Regions from separate parts of the Burkholderia sp. AU33423 genome, predicted to be linked through region 1. Evidence: riboswitches for the same ligand, from Rfam matches in the RefSeq annotation. Region 1 holds a riboswitch; the other holds the start of a gene.
The links. A riboswitch is a leader RNA that binds a small molecule or an ion and turns the genes downstream of it on or off. The one in region 1 is predicted to bind thiamine pyrophosphate.
Positions count from the first base shown of each region.

Region 2: it holds a riboswitch for thiamine pyrophosphate, as region 1 does, so the genes downstream of both, CFB50_RS01935 (FAD-dependent oxidoreductase) here and thiC (phosphomethylpyrimidine synthase ThiC) in region 1, are expected to answer to the same signal.

Region 1 covers NZ_NKFH01000004.1:799,018-806,964, forward strand. Annotated here, with positions in the region: gene CFB50_RS06380 (AAA family ATPase) at 1-387, shown strand, start outside; gene arfB (alternative ribosome rescue aminoacyl-tRNA hydrolase ArfB) at 384-788, shown strand; gene CFB50_RS06390 (sensor domain-containing phosphodiesterase) at 846-2,126, opposite strand; gene CFB50_RS06395 (DMT family transporter) at 2,585-3,511, opposite strand; gene CFB50_RS06400 (hypothetical protein) at 3,664-3,918, opposite strand; gene CFB50_RS06405 (glycine zipper 2TM domain-containing protein) at 4,138-4,350, opposite strand; gene thiC (phosphomethylpyrimidine synthase ThiC) at 4,590-6,521, opposite strand; TPP riboswitch at 6,646-6,762, opposite strand; gene CFB50_RS06415 (pentapeptide MXKDX repeat protein) at 7,035-7,310, shown strand; gene CFB50_RS06420 (cytochrome b/b6 domain-containing protein) at 7,403-7,947, shown strand, end outside.
Region 2 covers NZ_NKFH01000003.1:74,615-82,561, reverse strand. Annotated here, with positions in the region: gene CFB50_RS01945 (thiazole synthase) at 1-515, opposite strand, end outside; gene thiS (sulfur carrier protein ThiS) at 565-762, opposite strand; gene CFB50_RS01935 (FAD-dependent oxidoreductase) at 795-1,931, opposite strand; TPP riboswitch at 2,157-2,280, opposite strand; gene CFB50_RS01925 (ABC transporter ATP-binding protein/permease) at 2,550-4,319, shown strand; gene CFB50_RS01920 (SDR family NAD(P)-dependent oxidoreductase) at 4,316-5,092, shown strand; gene CFB50_RS01915 (MFS transporter) at 5,328-6,590, shown strand; gene CFB50_RS01910 (D-amino acid dehydrogenase) at 6,616-7,932, shown strand.

The DNA of each region.
Region 1 (7,947 bases):
CTCGGGCTGTTCAACGGCGATATCGGCATTGCGCTGCCCGACGCGCACGGTGTGCTGCGCGTGTGGTTCAGGCGTGCGGACGGCACCGCGCGCGCGGTATCGCCGGCCGCGCTGCCGCCGCACGAAACCGCGTTCGCGCTGACGGTCCACAAATCGCAGGGCTCGGAATTCGACGAAGCCGCGCTCGTGCTGCCGGCGTCGTTCGGCCGCGTGCTCACGCGTGAACTCGTCTATACGGCCGTCACGCGTGCCCGCACACGTGTGCAGGTGATCGGGCCGCGGCGCGTGCTGGCGCAGGCGGTCGCGACGCGTACGCAACGCGATTCGGGGCTCGCGGCACGCGTCGACGAGGCGCTGGCACGGCGCCGCGGGGAGGCTTCGCGATGATGATCCGCTATACGCTCGATCCGGCCGAAGTCGAATGGACGGCCGTGCGCGCGCAGGGCGCGGGCGGCCAGAACGTGAACAAGGTATCGAGCGCGATCCACCTGCGCTTCGATATCCGCGCGTCGTCGTTGCCGCCCGTCATCAAGGAGCGGCTCCTCGCCCTGTCCGACCAGCGCATCACGCGCGACGGCATCGTCGTGATCAAGTCGCAGGAATATCGCACCCAGGAAAAGAACCGCGAAGCCGCGCTGGCGCGACTCGATGCGTTGATCAGCGGCGTGGCATTCACGCCGCGTGCGCGGGTCGCCACGCGGCCGACGCGTGCGTCGAAGGAGCGGCGGCTCGAGCACAAGTCGCGCCGCAGCGTGGTGAAGTCGGGGAGAGGGAAGGTGATCGACTGACGAATCGATGAGGGGTGAACGACTGGCGCGCGCGTCGTTTGCCCACCGTCGTGCCGGCTAGCGCATCACGGTCCCGGCGCTGTCGAGCACGAAGTCGACGCAGAACACGACCAGCCGGCTCTGCGCGCGGATCGCGACGGCGGCTGTGTAGCAGTCGCGGCCTTCCGTCAACGAGAAGTGCGGGCCCATCAGCGCGACGCGTCCGGGCGCGGCGATCGCGCGCTGGAAATACGGGCGCCGCGACCAGTTGCTGTGGGTTTCCGGGAAGAGTGGCGAGAGGCGGGTGAAGCCCGCCTGGCCGTCGTCGGCGCGCGCGCCGATCGACGGCAGGAACTGCTCGCCGGTTTCGTCGGTGACGAACACGCGGCGCGCGGCCGGCACCGCGAACACGCGCTGCGCGGCGTCCTGCAGGTTGCCGCTTGCGGAAAACGCCGCCGCGCCGGACAGCACGAGCCGCTCGATCGCGTCGAAGCCCGGCTGCTCGGCGACGACCGGCGCATGCCGGCGCGCGATGAAGCGCTGCCACGCGGCGTCGAGCATCGCGGGTGCTGCCGCGCTGGCATGTGCGATCGATGCATCGGGCTGGCCGAACTGAAAACCCTGCACGAAATCGATATCGGCTTCCATCAGCGCCTGCAGCGAGTCGTCGCTCTCGACCCCCTCGGCGAGCACCATCGCGCCGGCCTGATGCAGCATCGACACGAGGTGATGCATGATGCGGCGATCGTCGGCCGAACCGGTCGAGCGTACGACAAGCGAGCGATCGAGCTTGACGATATCGGGTCGCGCGCGCCACACGCGGTCGAAGTTCGAGAATCCCGTGCCGAAGTCGTCGATCGCGATCAGGAAGTCGCGATGCTGGATCATGTCGATCGTGCGGGCGAGCGCGGCTTCGTCGCGTGCCGGCTGTTCGATGACTTCCAGCACGATGCGGTTCGGCGGCAGCGAGAAATGCCGGCAAAGCGCCTCGACGAATTCGCGCTGCACGAGGCCCGAGTCGAGCACGCGCGGCGTGACGTTCAGGAACAGCCAGCCGTCGCCGATGCCCTGCGCGACGAAGTTGGCCGTATGCAGGCAGCGCGCGAGCCGGTCGAGCAGCAGCGCGTCGGCGTCGGCGCGCGTCTTGTCGAACAGCGCGGTGGGCGAGATCAGTGCGCCGTTCGAATCGACGACGCGCAGCAGCGCTTCGTAACCGACGACCCGCTTGTGCGTGATCGACAGCACGGGCTGGAACACGCTGCGCAACGTCGTGGTGCGATAGGTGGCGACCCAGCCGCCGGGCGTCGGCGTGAGGCTTTCGAGCAGGGAGTCGAGCGAGAGGTCGCGGGCGGGCTTCATGTCACCGGTGCCCGGGAGTGCGCGGCGGAACGGCAGCGCGCCGCCACGCTGAAGCAGTCGTACGCGCCGGCGGACGCGAAAGGACGTGGGACATCGAGACCGCCTTCTGCGGGTAAGTGTTCGGAGTGTAACGGGAACGCGGCCGCTCGCGTATCAGGGAAACTCCAGACGCACGCGGGAATGCAACTGCGGCCGGCGCCGCTCGCATGCGCGCCGCGCATGACCGCCGCGTAGCGTCGGGCGTCGCCGCCGCACATGACAATCCGGTGGCATGGCATGGCATGGCATGGCATGCGAGGCGGGAAATCCTGGCGGCCGGCAAAAGGCGAGCGAAGGTCGCCGTCAGAGGAATGCCGGTCGCGCTGCCGCACCCTCCGCGGCGCGGCGATGAACGGTCGGCGTCCGGTCGTCAGGCATCACGGCCGGAACGATGGCGGCGCGTGCACCTGAATGAATCGTCAGGTCGCTTCGCCGCTGCGCGGCCGGATCCCGGGAATCCGCTTGATCACGCCGGTCGCGAGCGCGGTGCCGACGAGCACGATCGCGCAGCCTTCGATCATCACGGCCGACACGTGTTCGCCGAGGAACAGCGCGCCCCACAGCAGGCCGAACACGGGGATCACGAACGTCACGGTAATCGCTCGCGCCGGGCCGATGTGCGCGATCAGGTGGAAGAAGATGAAATACGCGATGCCCGTGCAGGCGACGCCCAGGGCGAGCACCGAGCCCCACGCGTGCGCGCTGACCGGCGCGGCCGGCCAGGTGGCGATCGCGAACGGCAGCAGCAGGAGGGTCGAGCCGATCATGCTGCCGGTCGCGTTGACGAGCGGATCGACGCCGGTCAACTTGCGTTTCGTGTAGTTGGCCGCGATGCCGTACAGCAGCGTCGCACCGAGCGCCGCGACGGCGGCGAGGGCGGTCGCGGCGGCGCCCGTTTCGCCGTGCGCATTCGCGATCTGGTTCCACACGAGCGTGAGCACGCCGGCGAAACCGATCACGAGGCCGAGCGCGCGCGGCAGCGACAGCTTGTCCTTCAGCCACAGGTAGGCCACGAGCGCGCCCCAGAGCGGCGTCGTCGCGTTGATCACCGACGTCAGGCCGGCCGACAACGTCAGTTCGGCGAACGCGAACAGGCAGAACGGAATGCCCGAGTTCAGTGCGCCGACGACGAACAACGGCCACGCATGACGGCGCAGCCGGGCGCCGAGATCGGCGGGTTTGAAGCGCGTCAGCGCGAAGCCGGCGAGAAACAGCGCGCCGATGCCCACCCGCAACGCCATCAGCGGCGCGACGCCGAAATCGACCACGCCGACTCGGATGAACAGGAAGGACGCGCCCCACAGGGCGGCGAGCACGGTCAGCAGGAAAGCGTTCTTGGGTGACATCGATCGGCGAGGGCGGGGACGGGATGCGGGGAATCTTACACCGCGTTACCGCCCCGTCGTTTCATGATCGGATGAAACGACAAGAAACGGCAATTTCGCCGGTTTGCCGCTGGGCGGCGGACGCCCCGCCACGCGCGGCGCGGCCGATCAGATCAGTGATGGCGCCAGCCGCCGCGTCCGCCGAAGCCGAAATTGAGCGACAGCGCCGGGCCCCAATAACCGCCCCATGCGGGCGCATAGGCCGGCGCCGGATAGTAGTAGGCGGGGGCCGGATCGACATATACGGGCGCGGGCTGTACCGGCACCGGCGCCGCCGTGTAATAGCCGCCCGGATAGTACCCGTATGGGTAATAGCAGCCGGCAAGCGTCGTGCAGGCAAGTGCCGCGGCGACGAAGGTCCTGTTCATGATGTGTCTCCGGCGGAGCCGGCTATCGGCAGATGCCTGAAGCTTAGGCCGAGTACCGATGACACGGTATGAGAAACGGTAACCGATCATTTCCGGGTGGAGCGGCCGCGCCTGTTGCGGCGCGACAGACGAAAACGGCGCTTCCGCACCGCGGAAACGCCGTTGAACCGCGCGGCCTGCGGCGGGGCGACGACGCCCCGCCGGCCGATGTCGGACTGCTTACTTGCCGACCTGGTTACCGATGATGCCGCCAGCCGCCGCGCCGCCCAGCGTCGACAGCGCGTTACCGCCGATCGCCGCGCCGGCGACGCCGCCGACACCCGCACCGATTGCCGTATCACGCTGGCGTCGCGACATCGAATCGCAGGCCGACAGGCTGGCTACTGTCGCGACGAGGAGCGCGTATACCCCAAAACGCCGAATCGAATTCATGATCGTTGTCCTTGTGGTAGTGAACGGAAGGCGCACGACCGGCTGGCGGCCGCGCATGTCCCCAATCTACGCGCCGTCCCGCGCTGCTGCTGTAAGGACTTGTTAAGGCTCGCGCGGTTTCGTAATCAATTGTTTCGCATGGGCCGGCAGGCACGCCGCATGCGCAAAAAAGCCCGCTCGAAAGCGGGCTTCGTGCCTGGCGAGGCGATCCGGCGGGGAGCGCCGGAGCGCGTATTCGCTTACTGACGGTGATAGATTTCGGCGCCGGTCTTGACGAACTCGACCGCCTTCACTTCCATCCCCTTTTTCAGCGCTTCGGTTTCCGACACACCCTGCTGCGCCGCGAACTCGCGCACGTCCTGCGTGATCTTCATCGAGCAGAAGTGCGGGCCGCACATCGAGCAGAAGTGCGCGACCTTGGCGGAATCCTTCGGCAGTGTTTCGTCATGGAATTCGCGCGCCTTGTCCGGATCGAGGCCGATGTTGAACTGGTCTTCCCAGCGGAACTCGAAGCGCGCCTTCGACAGTGCGTTGTCGCGCACCTGCGCGCCCGGGTGGCCCTTCGCGAGATCGGCGGCGTGCGCGGCGAGCTTGTACGTGATGATGCCTTCCTTCACGTCGTCCTTGTTCGGCAGGCCCAGGTGCTCCTTCGGCGTCACGTAGCAGAGCATCGCGGTGCCGAACCAGCCGATCATCGCGGCGCCGATGCCGGACGTGATGTGGTCGTAGCCCGGTGCGATGTCGGTGGTCAGCGGCCCGAGCGTGTAGAACGGCGCTTCCTTGCACCAGTCGAGCTGGAGATCCATGTTCTCCTTGATCAGCTGCATCGGCACGTGGCCGGGGCCTTCGATCATCACCTGCACGTCGTGCTTCCACGCGATCTGCGTGAGCTCGCCGAGCGTCTTCAGCTCGCCGAGCTGCGCTTCGTCGTTCGCGTCGTAGATCGAGCCGGGGCGCAGGCCGTCGCCGAGCGAGAAGCTCACGTCGTACGCCTTCATGATCTCGCAGATCTCTTCGAAGTGTTCGTACAGGAAGCTTTCCTTGTGGTGCGCGAGGCACCACTTCGCCATGATCGAGCCGCCGCGCGACACGATGCCGGTCATCCGGTTCGCGGTGAGCGGCACGTACTGCAGGCGCACGCCCGCATGGATCGTGAAGTAGTCGACGCCTTGCTCGGCCTGTTCGATCAGCGTGTCGCGGAAGATTTCCCAGGTGAGATCCTCGGCCTTGCCGTTGACCTTTTCCAGCGCCTGGTAGATCGGCACCGTGCCGATCGGCACCGGGCTGTTGCGGATGATCCACTCGCGCGTTTCGTGGATGTGCTTGCCGGTCGACAGGTCCATCACCGTGTCGCCGCCCCAGCGGATCGCCCACGTCATCTTGTCGACTTCCTCGCCGATCGACGACGTGACGGCCGAGTTGCCGATGTTCGCGTTGATCTTCACGAGGAAGTTGCGGCCGATGATCATCGGCTCGGATTCCGGGTGGTTGATGTTCGCGGGGATGATCGCGCGGCCGCACGCCACTTCCGAGCGCACGAATTCCGGCGTGATCTCGGCCGGCGCGTTCGCGCCGAAGGCTGCTGCGCCGAACGCCTGGCCCGGGTGCTGGCGGCCCATCATCGCGGCGAGCTTCGCGCCGTTCGGGCCGCTCGCTTTCAGGCTCTCGAGGTACTCGGCGCGGCGCTGGTTCTCGCGGATCGCGATGTATTCCATTTCCGGCGTGATGATGCCCTGACGCGCGTAGTGCATCTGCGTGACGTTCTTGCCGGCCTGGGCGCGGCGCGGGTTGCGGTGCAGGCCCGGGAACCGCAGGTCGGCGGTGGCCGGGTCGGCCGCGCGCTCGAGGCCGTACTGGCTCGACAGGCCGTCGAGCACTTCAGTGTCGCCGCGCGCCTCGATCCAGCCCTGGCGCAGCGGGGCCAGGCCCGCACGGATGTCGATCTTCGCGTCCGGATCGGTGTAGGGGCCCGACGTGTCGTACACGTAGATCGGCGGATTCTTTTCGCCGCCGAAGCCGGTCGGCGTGTCGGCCTGCGTGATTTCACGCATCGGCACGCGGATGTCGGGCTGGGAGCCGGTGACATAAACCTTGCGGGAATTCGGCAGCGGGGCGACGGCCGCGGCGTCGACATGAGCGTCGGCGGACAGAAACTTCGGATTGGCGTTCATGCAATCTCCTGTGTGAGCGCCGGACAGGCGCTTCGGCGCTTGCCCGGAGCCCTTGACGTATGTGGGGCTCGAGCTAAGCAGGAGACGAGGCTTGGTGAGGCGGCGGATTTCGTCAGAAGGATGGCGGCGAAATCCGTACGCTTCCCTGCGCTGGCATTATCCAGATCAGGTTCAAAGGGTATTTCTCACCCGCAATGCCGGTTGTTTGACCGGGCGCATTGCAGGACCCCCGCGTTAGCAGCGCACACGATACACTGGCTTGGCGGCGGTTTCAACCGGGAGAGGATCGGCTGCCCCGGTGCGGCCGCAGCATGGCGGGCGGTGCGATGGCCCGTCGAAATGGCAGCGCGCGTCGCCGCCGCATGGCCTCCCGGCTTGGCCGGCCACGGCAAAGCGGTGCAGCATGACGCGCTTTCGCGCAACCTCAAAAAAAATTTTCGCAGCGGCTGTCATTTCCCGCGACGTCGTCCGTCTATTCGGCTCCTTAAACCCATGTTGTTTTGGAGAGATGTCATGAAAAAAGTACTGATTGCCGCTTGCGTCGCCGCATTCGCCACGATCGCCACGGGCGCGTATGCGCAGAACGACGCGACTTCGCAGCCGGGTTCGTCGATGTCGAAGGATGCGATGGGCCACGACGCGATGGCCAAGGATGCAATGGGCCACGACGCGATGAAGAAGGACGGCATGAAGAAGCATGCAATGAAGAAAGGCGCGATGAAGAAGGACGAGATGTCGCACGACGAGATGGGCAAGCCGTCGGGCGACAAGATGGCGCCGTCGAACTGACGGAAGCGGACGCGGCGCGGCCGGCGCGTGCGTCGCACGGCGGCCGCGCGCATCTCGTCCCGTCCCGTTGACTCATACCGGGAGTCTTCATCATGCAAACCGTTCCCGCCACCGGGCGCGCGGTCGCCACGCCGCCCGCGCGCCCCATCCATCCGCTGTGGGTGCGCGCGAGCCACTGGCTCAACGCGCTCGCGGCGATCCTGATGGTGCTGTCCGGCTGGCGCATCTACGACGCGTCGCCGATCTATCCGCCGTTCACGTTCCCGCACGGGATCACGATCGGCGGCTGGCTCGGCGGCGCGCTGCAATGGCATTTCGCGGCGATGTGGCTGCTCGTCTTCAACGGGCTGTTCTACCTGACGATGTCGATCGCGACGGGGCGCCTCGCGCGCAAGATGCTGCCCGTCACGCCGGCGTCGATCTGGCGCGACGTCCGTGCCGCGCTGGGCGGGCGGCTGTCGCACGCCGACCTGAGCGTCTACAACGCGGTGCAGCGTGCCGCCTACCTGACCGCGATCGTCGATCTCGTCGTGCTGGTGCTGTCGGGGCTCACGATCTGGAAATCCGTGCAATTCCCGCTGCTGCGCGAACTGTTCGGCGGCTACGACAACGCGCGTGTCGTGCACTTCTGGGCGAT
Region 2 (7,947 bases), on a different contig from region 1:
TTCACGACGCCCTTGCCCGTGCCGATCGGCGCGCCCCACGGCATCAGCGCCTCGCAGCCGACGTCGAGCAGGCGCCGGCCGATCACCAGATCCTCGGTGCAGTACGGCAGCACCTTGAAACCGTCCTTGACCAGTTGCGCGGCCGCTTCGATCAGGCCGACCGGGTCGGGCTGCAGCGTGTAGTCGTCGCCGATCAGTTCAAGCTTGATCCAGTCGGTGCCGAAGACCTCGCGCGCCATGTGGGCGGTCGTCACGGCTTCGGCGACGGTCTGGCAGCCGGCCGTGTTCGGCAGCAGCGGCACCGCGTGGCGCTTGAGCAGGTCGAAGAAGCCGGCTTCGGCCGTGCCGCCCGTCATCTGGCGGCGCAACGCGACCGTCACCATCCCCGGCCGCGACGCGGCGATCGAATCGGACAGCGACTGCAGCGACGGATAGCGCGACGTGCCGAGCAGCACGCGGCTTGCGAAGGTTTCACCGTACAGCGTCAACGCGTCGGCGGAAGTGAGGGACGTCATGTCGTTTTCCTGAAAGAGCGGGGACGAAGCGTGAACAACGCGGCGGCGCTCAGCCGCCCGCGACCGGGTGCACGACGTCGAGCTTGTCGCCCGCCGCGAGTGCACGCGCCGCGTGCTGCGTGCGCGCGACGAAGTTGCCGTTCAGCGCGACCGCGTACGGCGGACGCGCGCCGTACGCGGCGAGCGCGTCGGCCACCGTTGCGCCGTCGGGCAGCGTCAGGTTCTGTTGGTTGATCTGGATATCCATGAGGCTTCGTCGAATTCGATCGGCAGCGCGCGTCAGGCCGGCTGGCGCGCGTCGTTGCGGTGATGAAGGAGCGTCGGCCAGCGCTCGGCGTCGCGCCACCCGGCGAATGCATCGGCGTCGCCGAACGCGCCGCCGAGCGCGGCTTCGGCGACCGCGACTGCCGCGTGCGCGACTTCCGGCGCGATCATGAAGCCGTGCCGGTACAGGCCGTTCACGGCGAGCGTCGACGCGCCGTCCCAGATCACCGCCGGGCGATGATCGGGCAGCGTCGGCCGGCACTGCGCATTGAGTTCGAGGATGCGCGCCTCGCCGAACGCCGGATGCACGGAGAACGCCGCGCTCAGCAGTTCGAGCGCGGAGCGCACGCTGACGGGCGACATGTCCTCGCCCTCCACCTCGGTCGCGCCGATCACATAGAGATCGTCCTGCTTCGGCGCGATGTACAGCGGGTAGCGCGGATGCAGCAGCCGCACGGGCCGGGTGAGCCCGATGCCGGGCGCGCGCACGCGCGCGACTTCGCCGCGGATGCCGCGCAACGCGGGCAGCGCGGGTTTCGCGCCGAGCCCGCGGCAATCGATCGTGAAATGCGCCGCGGGCAGGTTCGCATCGTCGACGGTGACGTGCCAGTGCAGGTCGACGCCGCGTTCGACGAGGCCGGCCGCGAGCGCACGCAGCGCCTGGCGATTGTCGAGCTGGCCTTCGTTCGGCAGCAGCAGGCCGCGCGCGAAGCGGCCCGCGAGCACCGGCTCGGCCGCGTCGACCTGCGCGCCGGCGAGCGTCACGAAACCGCGGTCGAACAGGTCGGCCGGCGCGTTCGCGCGCACGCGCCGCTCGAACAGCGGCGCCTCCGCGCGATCGGCGTGATGCCAGACGACGAGCGTGCCGTGATGCTGGAAGAAGACGGGTTCGGGCAGTTCCGCGAGCCACTGCGGCCAGCGCGCGAGCGACGCGGCGCCCAGCTCGGTGATCAGCAGCTCCGCGCTCGCGGCTTCCGCGAGCGGCGCGAGCATCGCGGCCGCGATCCACGCAGCCGACTGTTCGCCGTCCGGGCCGCCGCGCTCGTAAAGCGCGACGCGATGCCCGTCGCCGGCGAGCCGCCAGGCGATCAGGCGGCCGACGAGGCCGCCGCCGAGCACCGCGAAATCGGGTCGGAAATCCCGGGCGTTCATCGCGCGCCCTCCGCGCGAGCACGCACGACGAGCGTCGACGCGCACGCGCCGCCGCGCGCGAACGCACGCGGCATCGGACCGGGAACCATGCAAAAGACTGAAGATTGTGCGGTCATCATTCCTTCCGTAACGCGCAAAGCGCGTACCCAAAAGGACGAAACCGGCAGCAAAGGCCGGCCGGGCGGGACAAGGGCGCTGACCATGTGGGATGGCAGCCAGCGCGACCCGGCGGGATCAGAAACTTCCCTCGCCGGTATTACCCGGATCGGGTGCGAAGGGTCTTTCTCAGCCTCATCGCGCTGCCCGGAACATCTGCCGGCCGCGCCACGAAGCACCCCTGTTTCGTCGTCGGCCATTAGACCATAAAAGCGGAAAGCGCCGCAAACTGTCCCCCTTGCGGCAAATTCGCCGTCGTGCCGCGCCGCTCTGGCACAATGCCCGCAGGCCGGCCGCGCGAGCGGCCGGTTGCCGCGTCACCGCCGGCCTTAAGTGCCGTTTAAGACGCGCGGGCGACCATCCGGACGCCCGCCGTCAGTCGGCGCCGCGTCCCGGCATGCCGTATCGCGGCGCGCGCCCGGCTTCGCCCGGCCCGCGCGCCGGCTACTCATCAGGAAGCACATGACCCAATCGATCGATCCCGTCCGCTCCGCCTCCGACGCGCCGCAGGACGAGCGCCCGGTATCCGCATGGAGCCTCATCAAGCCCTACTGGGTATCGTCCGAATGGAAAATCGCATGGGGCCTGCTGGTCACGATCATCGCGATCAACCTCTGCGTGGTCTGGATCAACGTCCGGCTCAACAAGTGGAACGCGGAGTTCTACAACGCGCTGCAGTCGAAGGACGTCCACGACTTCCCGAACCTGCTGATGCAGTTCTCCGCGCTCGCGTTCGCCTTCATCATCCTCGCCGTGTACGGCCGCTATCTGCGGCAGATGCTCGGCTTCCGCTGGCGCCAGTGGCTCACCGACCGCTTTCTCGGCCAGTGGCTCGGCGATCGCGCGTTCTACCGGATCGAACGTGACCGCCTCGCCGACAACCCCGACCAGCGGATCACCGACGATCTCCAGTCGTTCGCGACGACCACGCTCGCGCTGTCGCTCGACCTGCTGTCGACGGTCGTCACGCTCGTGTCGTTCATCACGATCCTGTGGTCGCTCGCCGGCGCGCTGACGATTTCGCTCGGCGCGACGCCGATCGCGATCCCCGGCTACATGGTGTGGGCGGCCGCGCTGTACGCGGTGGTCGGCTCACTGATCATCCAGAAGGTCGGCCATCCGCTCGTGTCGATCAATTACCAGCAGCAGCGCGTCGAGGCCGACTTCCGCTTCGGGCTGATCCGCGTGCGCGAGAACGCCGAGCAGATCGCGTTCTACGACGGCGAGAAGACCGAGACCGGCAACGCGCAAAGCCTCTTCATGCGCATCCGCGACAACTGGTGGCGCGTGATGAAGTACACGAAGCGGCTCACGTTCGTGCTGAGCTTCTACGGGCAGATCGCGATCATCTTCCCGCTCGTCGTCGCCGCGCCGCGCTATTTCGCGGGTGCGTTCTCGTTCGGCGTGCTGATGCAGATCTCGTCCGCGTTCGGCACCGTCAGCGATTCGTTCTCGTGGTTCATCAACAGTTACTCGACCCTCGTCGAATGGCGCGCCACCGTCAACCGTCTGCGCGAATTCAAGCGCGTGATGGGCACGTCGCACCTGAAGGAAAGCCTGTCGCCCGCGACCGAGCACGGCGGCATCAACCTGCACTACGTCGACGGCGCGAAGCTGTCGACGTCGTCGCTCAAGCTCGCGCTGCCGAACGGCAACGCGCTCGCGAACATCGGCAGCGTCACGATCGAGCCCGGCTCGCGCTGGCTCGTGATCGGCAAGTCGGGTTCCGGCAAGAGCACGTTCATGCGCGCGCTCGCGGGCCTGTGGCCATTCGGCGACGGCGCGATCGACGCGCCGGTCGGCGCGCGGATGATGTTCGTGCCGCAGACGAGCTACTTGCCGATCGGCACGCTGAAGGCCGCGCTCACCTATCCGGCGACGGCCGACGCGTTCAGCGACGAAGCCTGCCGCGACGCGCTGCGCGCATGCCGCCTCGAGGATTACGTCGACCGCCTCGACGAGACCGCGCACTGGACCCGCGTGCTGTCGCCCGGCGAGCAGCAACGCCTGGCCGGCGCACGCGTGCTGCTGCACAAGCCCGACTTCCTGTTCCTCGACGAAGCGACGAGCGCGCTCGACGCCGACAACGAAGCGCGTCTGTACCACCTGTTCGCCGAACGGCTGCCGAAGGCCGCGATCGTCAGCATCGCGCACCGCGAATCGCTGGCCGCGTTCCACGTCGGCACGATCAACGTCGAGCGCGTGAACGACAGCGACAAGGTCGCGGCTTGAGCGCACGCGCCGCGCACATCGCACGAATTGCGCTGATCACCGGCGCGGGTTCGGGGATCGGCGCGGCGCTCGCGCGGCAGCTCGCGGCGCCCGGCATGGCGCTGGCCCTGCACGCGCGCGGCGCGGACGACGCGGCGCGCGCCCGGCTCACCGAAGTGGCTCACGCGTGCACGGCGGCCGGCGCGGAGTGCGTCACGCTCACCGGCGATCTCGGCGAGCCGGGCGTCGCCGCGTCGCTCGTCGAAGCAACCGCGTCACGCTTCGGCGGGCTCGATCACCTGGTCGCCAACGCGGGCTTCGCCGCCCGGCAATCCTTTTCCGGTCTGTCCGCGGACGCGCTCGCGTCCGCCTTCGCGGCGATGCCCGGCGCGTTCTCCGCGCTCGCGGGCCGCGCGCGGCCGCTGCTCGAAGCGTCGGTTGCGCCGCGGATCGTCGCGGTCAGTTCGTTCGTTGCGCACCGCTACCGCGCCGATGCGCCGTTCGCGGCCACCGCCGCAGCGAAGGCCGCGCTCGAATCGCTGGTGCGCACCGCCGCCGCCGAATTCGCCGCGCGCGGCATCACCGTCAACGCGGTCGCGCCGGGCTTCACGCGCAAGGACCACGGGCCGAGCGCCGGCAATGCCGCCGCATGGGCGCAGGCCGAACAGGCGACACCGCTCGGCCGGATCGCCGAACCCGACGACGTCGCCGCGCTGATTGCGTTCCTGCTGTCGGACGCCGCGCGGCAGATCACCGGGCAGGTCGTGCATGTCGACGGTGGCCTGACGCTCTGAAGCATGTGCCTGCGCGCCGTGCCGGCGCGTGGACCGTCACCGTTGCCCGGGCCTGCCTGTCGCCCAGGCGCGATCGGATCGGCCATCACGCGTTCCCCGGACGAACGCCCATCGCCCTCACCGCTCACCGCGCCGCCACGCACCGGCACTCACCTTTTTGGCACCCCGCATCCCGCCCGTAAAATAGCCGCCAGACGGCAGAGCACGAGACGAGACAAAAGAGGGGGCGGCAAGCATGCAGGCATTCCAGTGGTTCAGCGAACTGTCGACGCGCGAGCGCAGGACGCTATACGCCGGGTTCGGCGGCTACGCGGTCGATGCGTTCGACTTCATGATCTATTCGTTCCTGATTCCGACGCTGATCGCCACCTGGGGCATGACGAAGAGCGAGGCCGGGATGATCGCGACGAGCTCGCTGATCTCGTCGGCGCTCGGCGGCTGGGTCGCCGGCATCCTCGCCGACCGCTACGGCCGCGTGCGCGTACTGCAGTGGACCATTGCGACGTTCGCGCTGTTCACCTGCCTGTCCGGCTTCACTCATTCGTTCTGGCAGCTGCTCGCGACGCGCACGCTGCAGGGCTTCGGCTTCGGCGGCGAATGGTCGGTCGTGACGATCATGATGGCCGAGACGATCCGCTCGCCCGAGCATCGCGGGAAGGCGGTCGGCACCGTGCAAAGCAGCTGGTCGTTCGGCTGGGGCGCGGCCGCGATCCTCTACTGGGCGTTCTTCGCGCTGCTGCCCGAGCAGGTCGCATGGCGCGCGTGCTTCTGGATCGGCATCTTGCCCGCGCTGTGGATCCTGTACATCCGCCGCAACGTCAGCGATCCCGACATCTACACGGCCACCCGCCGCGCGCGCGACGAAGGCCGCGTGTCGGGCCACTTCCTCGAGATCTTCTCGCCGCCGCACCTGCGCGCGACGCTGTTCGGCAGCGCGCTGTGCACCGGGATGCTCGGCGGCTACTACGCGATCACGACGTGGCTGCCCACCTACCTGAAAACCGTCCGCCACCTGTCGGTGTTCAACACGAGCGGCTATCTCGTCGTGCTGATCGTCGGCTCGTTCGTCGGCTACGTGGTCGGCGCGATCCTGTCCGACCGGCTCGGCCGCCGCGCGTCGTTCGTCCTGTTCGCGATCGGCTCGTTCTCGCTCGGCATGGCGTACACGATGCTGCCGATCACCGACACCGCGATGCTGCTGCTCGGCTTCCCGCTCGGCATCGTCGTGCAGGGGATCTTCGCGGGCGTCGGGGCTTATCTGTCGGAGCTGTATCCGGGCGCGATCCGCGGTTCGGGCCAGGGCTTCTGCTACAACCTCGGCCGCGGGCTCGGCTCGTTCTTCCCGATCCTCGTCGGCGCGCTGTCGCAGTCGATGTCGCTCGTGAAAGCGATCGGCCTCGTCGCGGGCGGCGGCTACCTGCTCGTGATCGTCGCCGCGCTCGTGCTGCCGGAAACGCGCGGCAAGTCGCTCGTCGACGATCCGGCCGTCGCGTCGTGAGCGGCCTCTTCGTTCGGGAAACCGCATGCACGTGATCGTTCTCGGCGCCGGCGTGATCGGCGTCACCACGGCCTGGCACCTGCGCGAAGCAGGCTGCGACGTCACCGTGATCGAACGCGAAGCCGATGTCGCGCAGGCGACGAGCCTCGGCAACGCGGGCGTGATCGCTCCCGGCTACGTGACGCCGTGGGCCGCGCCCGGGATGCCCGGCAAGATCCTCAAGTACCTGTTCAAGCCCGCTTCGCCGCTGATCTTCCGGCCGACGCTCGACGCCGCGCAGTGGCGCTGGATCGCGCGCTGGCTGCGCGAATGCAAGTTCGAGCGGTTCCGTATGAACAAGCAGCGGATGCAGCGCATCGCGTATTACAGCCGCGCGTGCCTGCATGCGTTTCGCGACAGCCATCCGTTCGACTACGGCGCGAGCCGCGGCTACCTGCAACTGCTGCGCGGCGCATTCGACGTCGAGCTGGTTCAGCCCGCGCTGAAGGTGCTGCGCGACGCCGGCATCGCGTTTCGCGAACTCGACGCGGCCGGTTGCACGGCGATCGAGCCGGGCTTGCGCTGGGCGCGGCAGGCGCCCGTCGGCGGCATCTACCTACCCGACGACGAAGCCGGCGACTGCGCACGCTTCACGCGCGAACTGCGAGCACTGTGTGAAACCAACGGCGTGACGTTCCGCTTTCGCACGGCAGCGCGGGCGCTCGACGTTGAAGCCGGCCGGGTGCGCGGCGTGCGGATCGTCGGCAACGGCGACGAGGATGGCGGACCGAATCCGCATTCATCGAACCCCGGCGGCAAGCGCCGCGACGTGCGGCTCGCCGCCGATGCGCTCGTCGTCGCGCTCGGCGTCGACAGCGCCGGCCTGCTGCGGCCGCACGGCATCGACGTGCCGCTGTATCCGGTGAAGGGCTACTCGGCGACGCTCGCCGTCGTCGACGACGAAAAATCGCCGCACGCCGCGCTGATGGACGAATCGCTGAAGACGGCGATCACGCGTTTCGGCCCGACGCTGCGCGTCGCGGGTACCGCGGAACTCGGCAACCGGCACGCCGCGCTGCGCCAGCAGGCGCTCGATACGCTAATGAAGGTGCTCGACGACTGGTTCCCGCACGCGGCCGATCGCGCGTCGGCGCGCTTCTGGGTCGGCCGCCGGCCGATGACGCCCGACGGGCCGCCGCTGCTGGGCGCGAGCGGGATCGACGGACTCTGGCTGAACGTCGGCCACGGTTCGACGGGCTGGGCGATGTCGATGGGGTCGGGGAAGGTGGTGGCGGATCTCGTCACGGGGCGGGAGCCGGAGATCGATCTGTCGGGGTTGACGCTCGCGCGCTACGCCCGGTAGGCCCGGTAGGCCCGG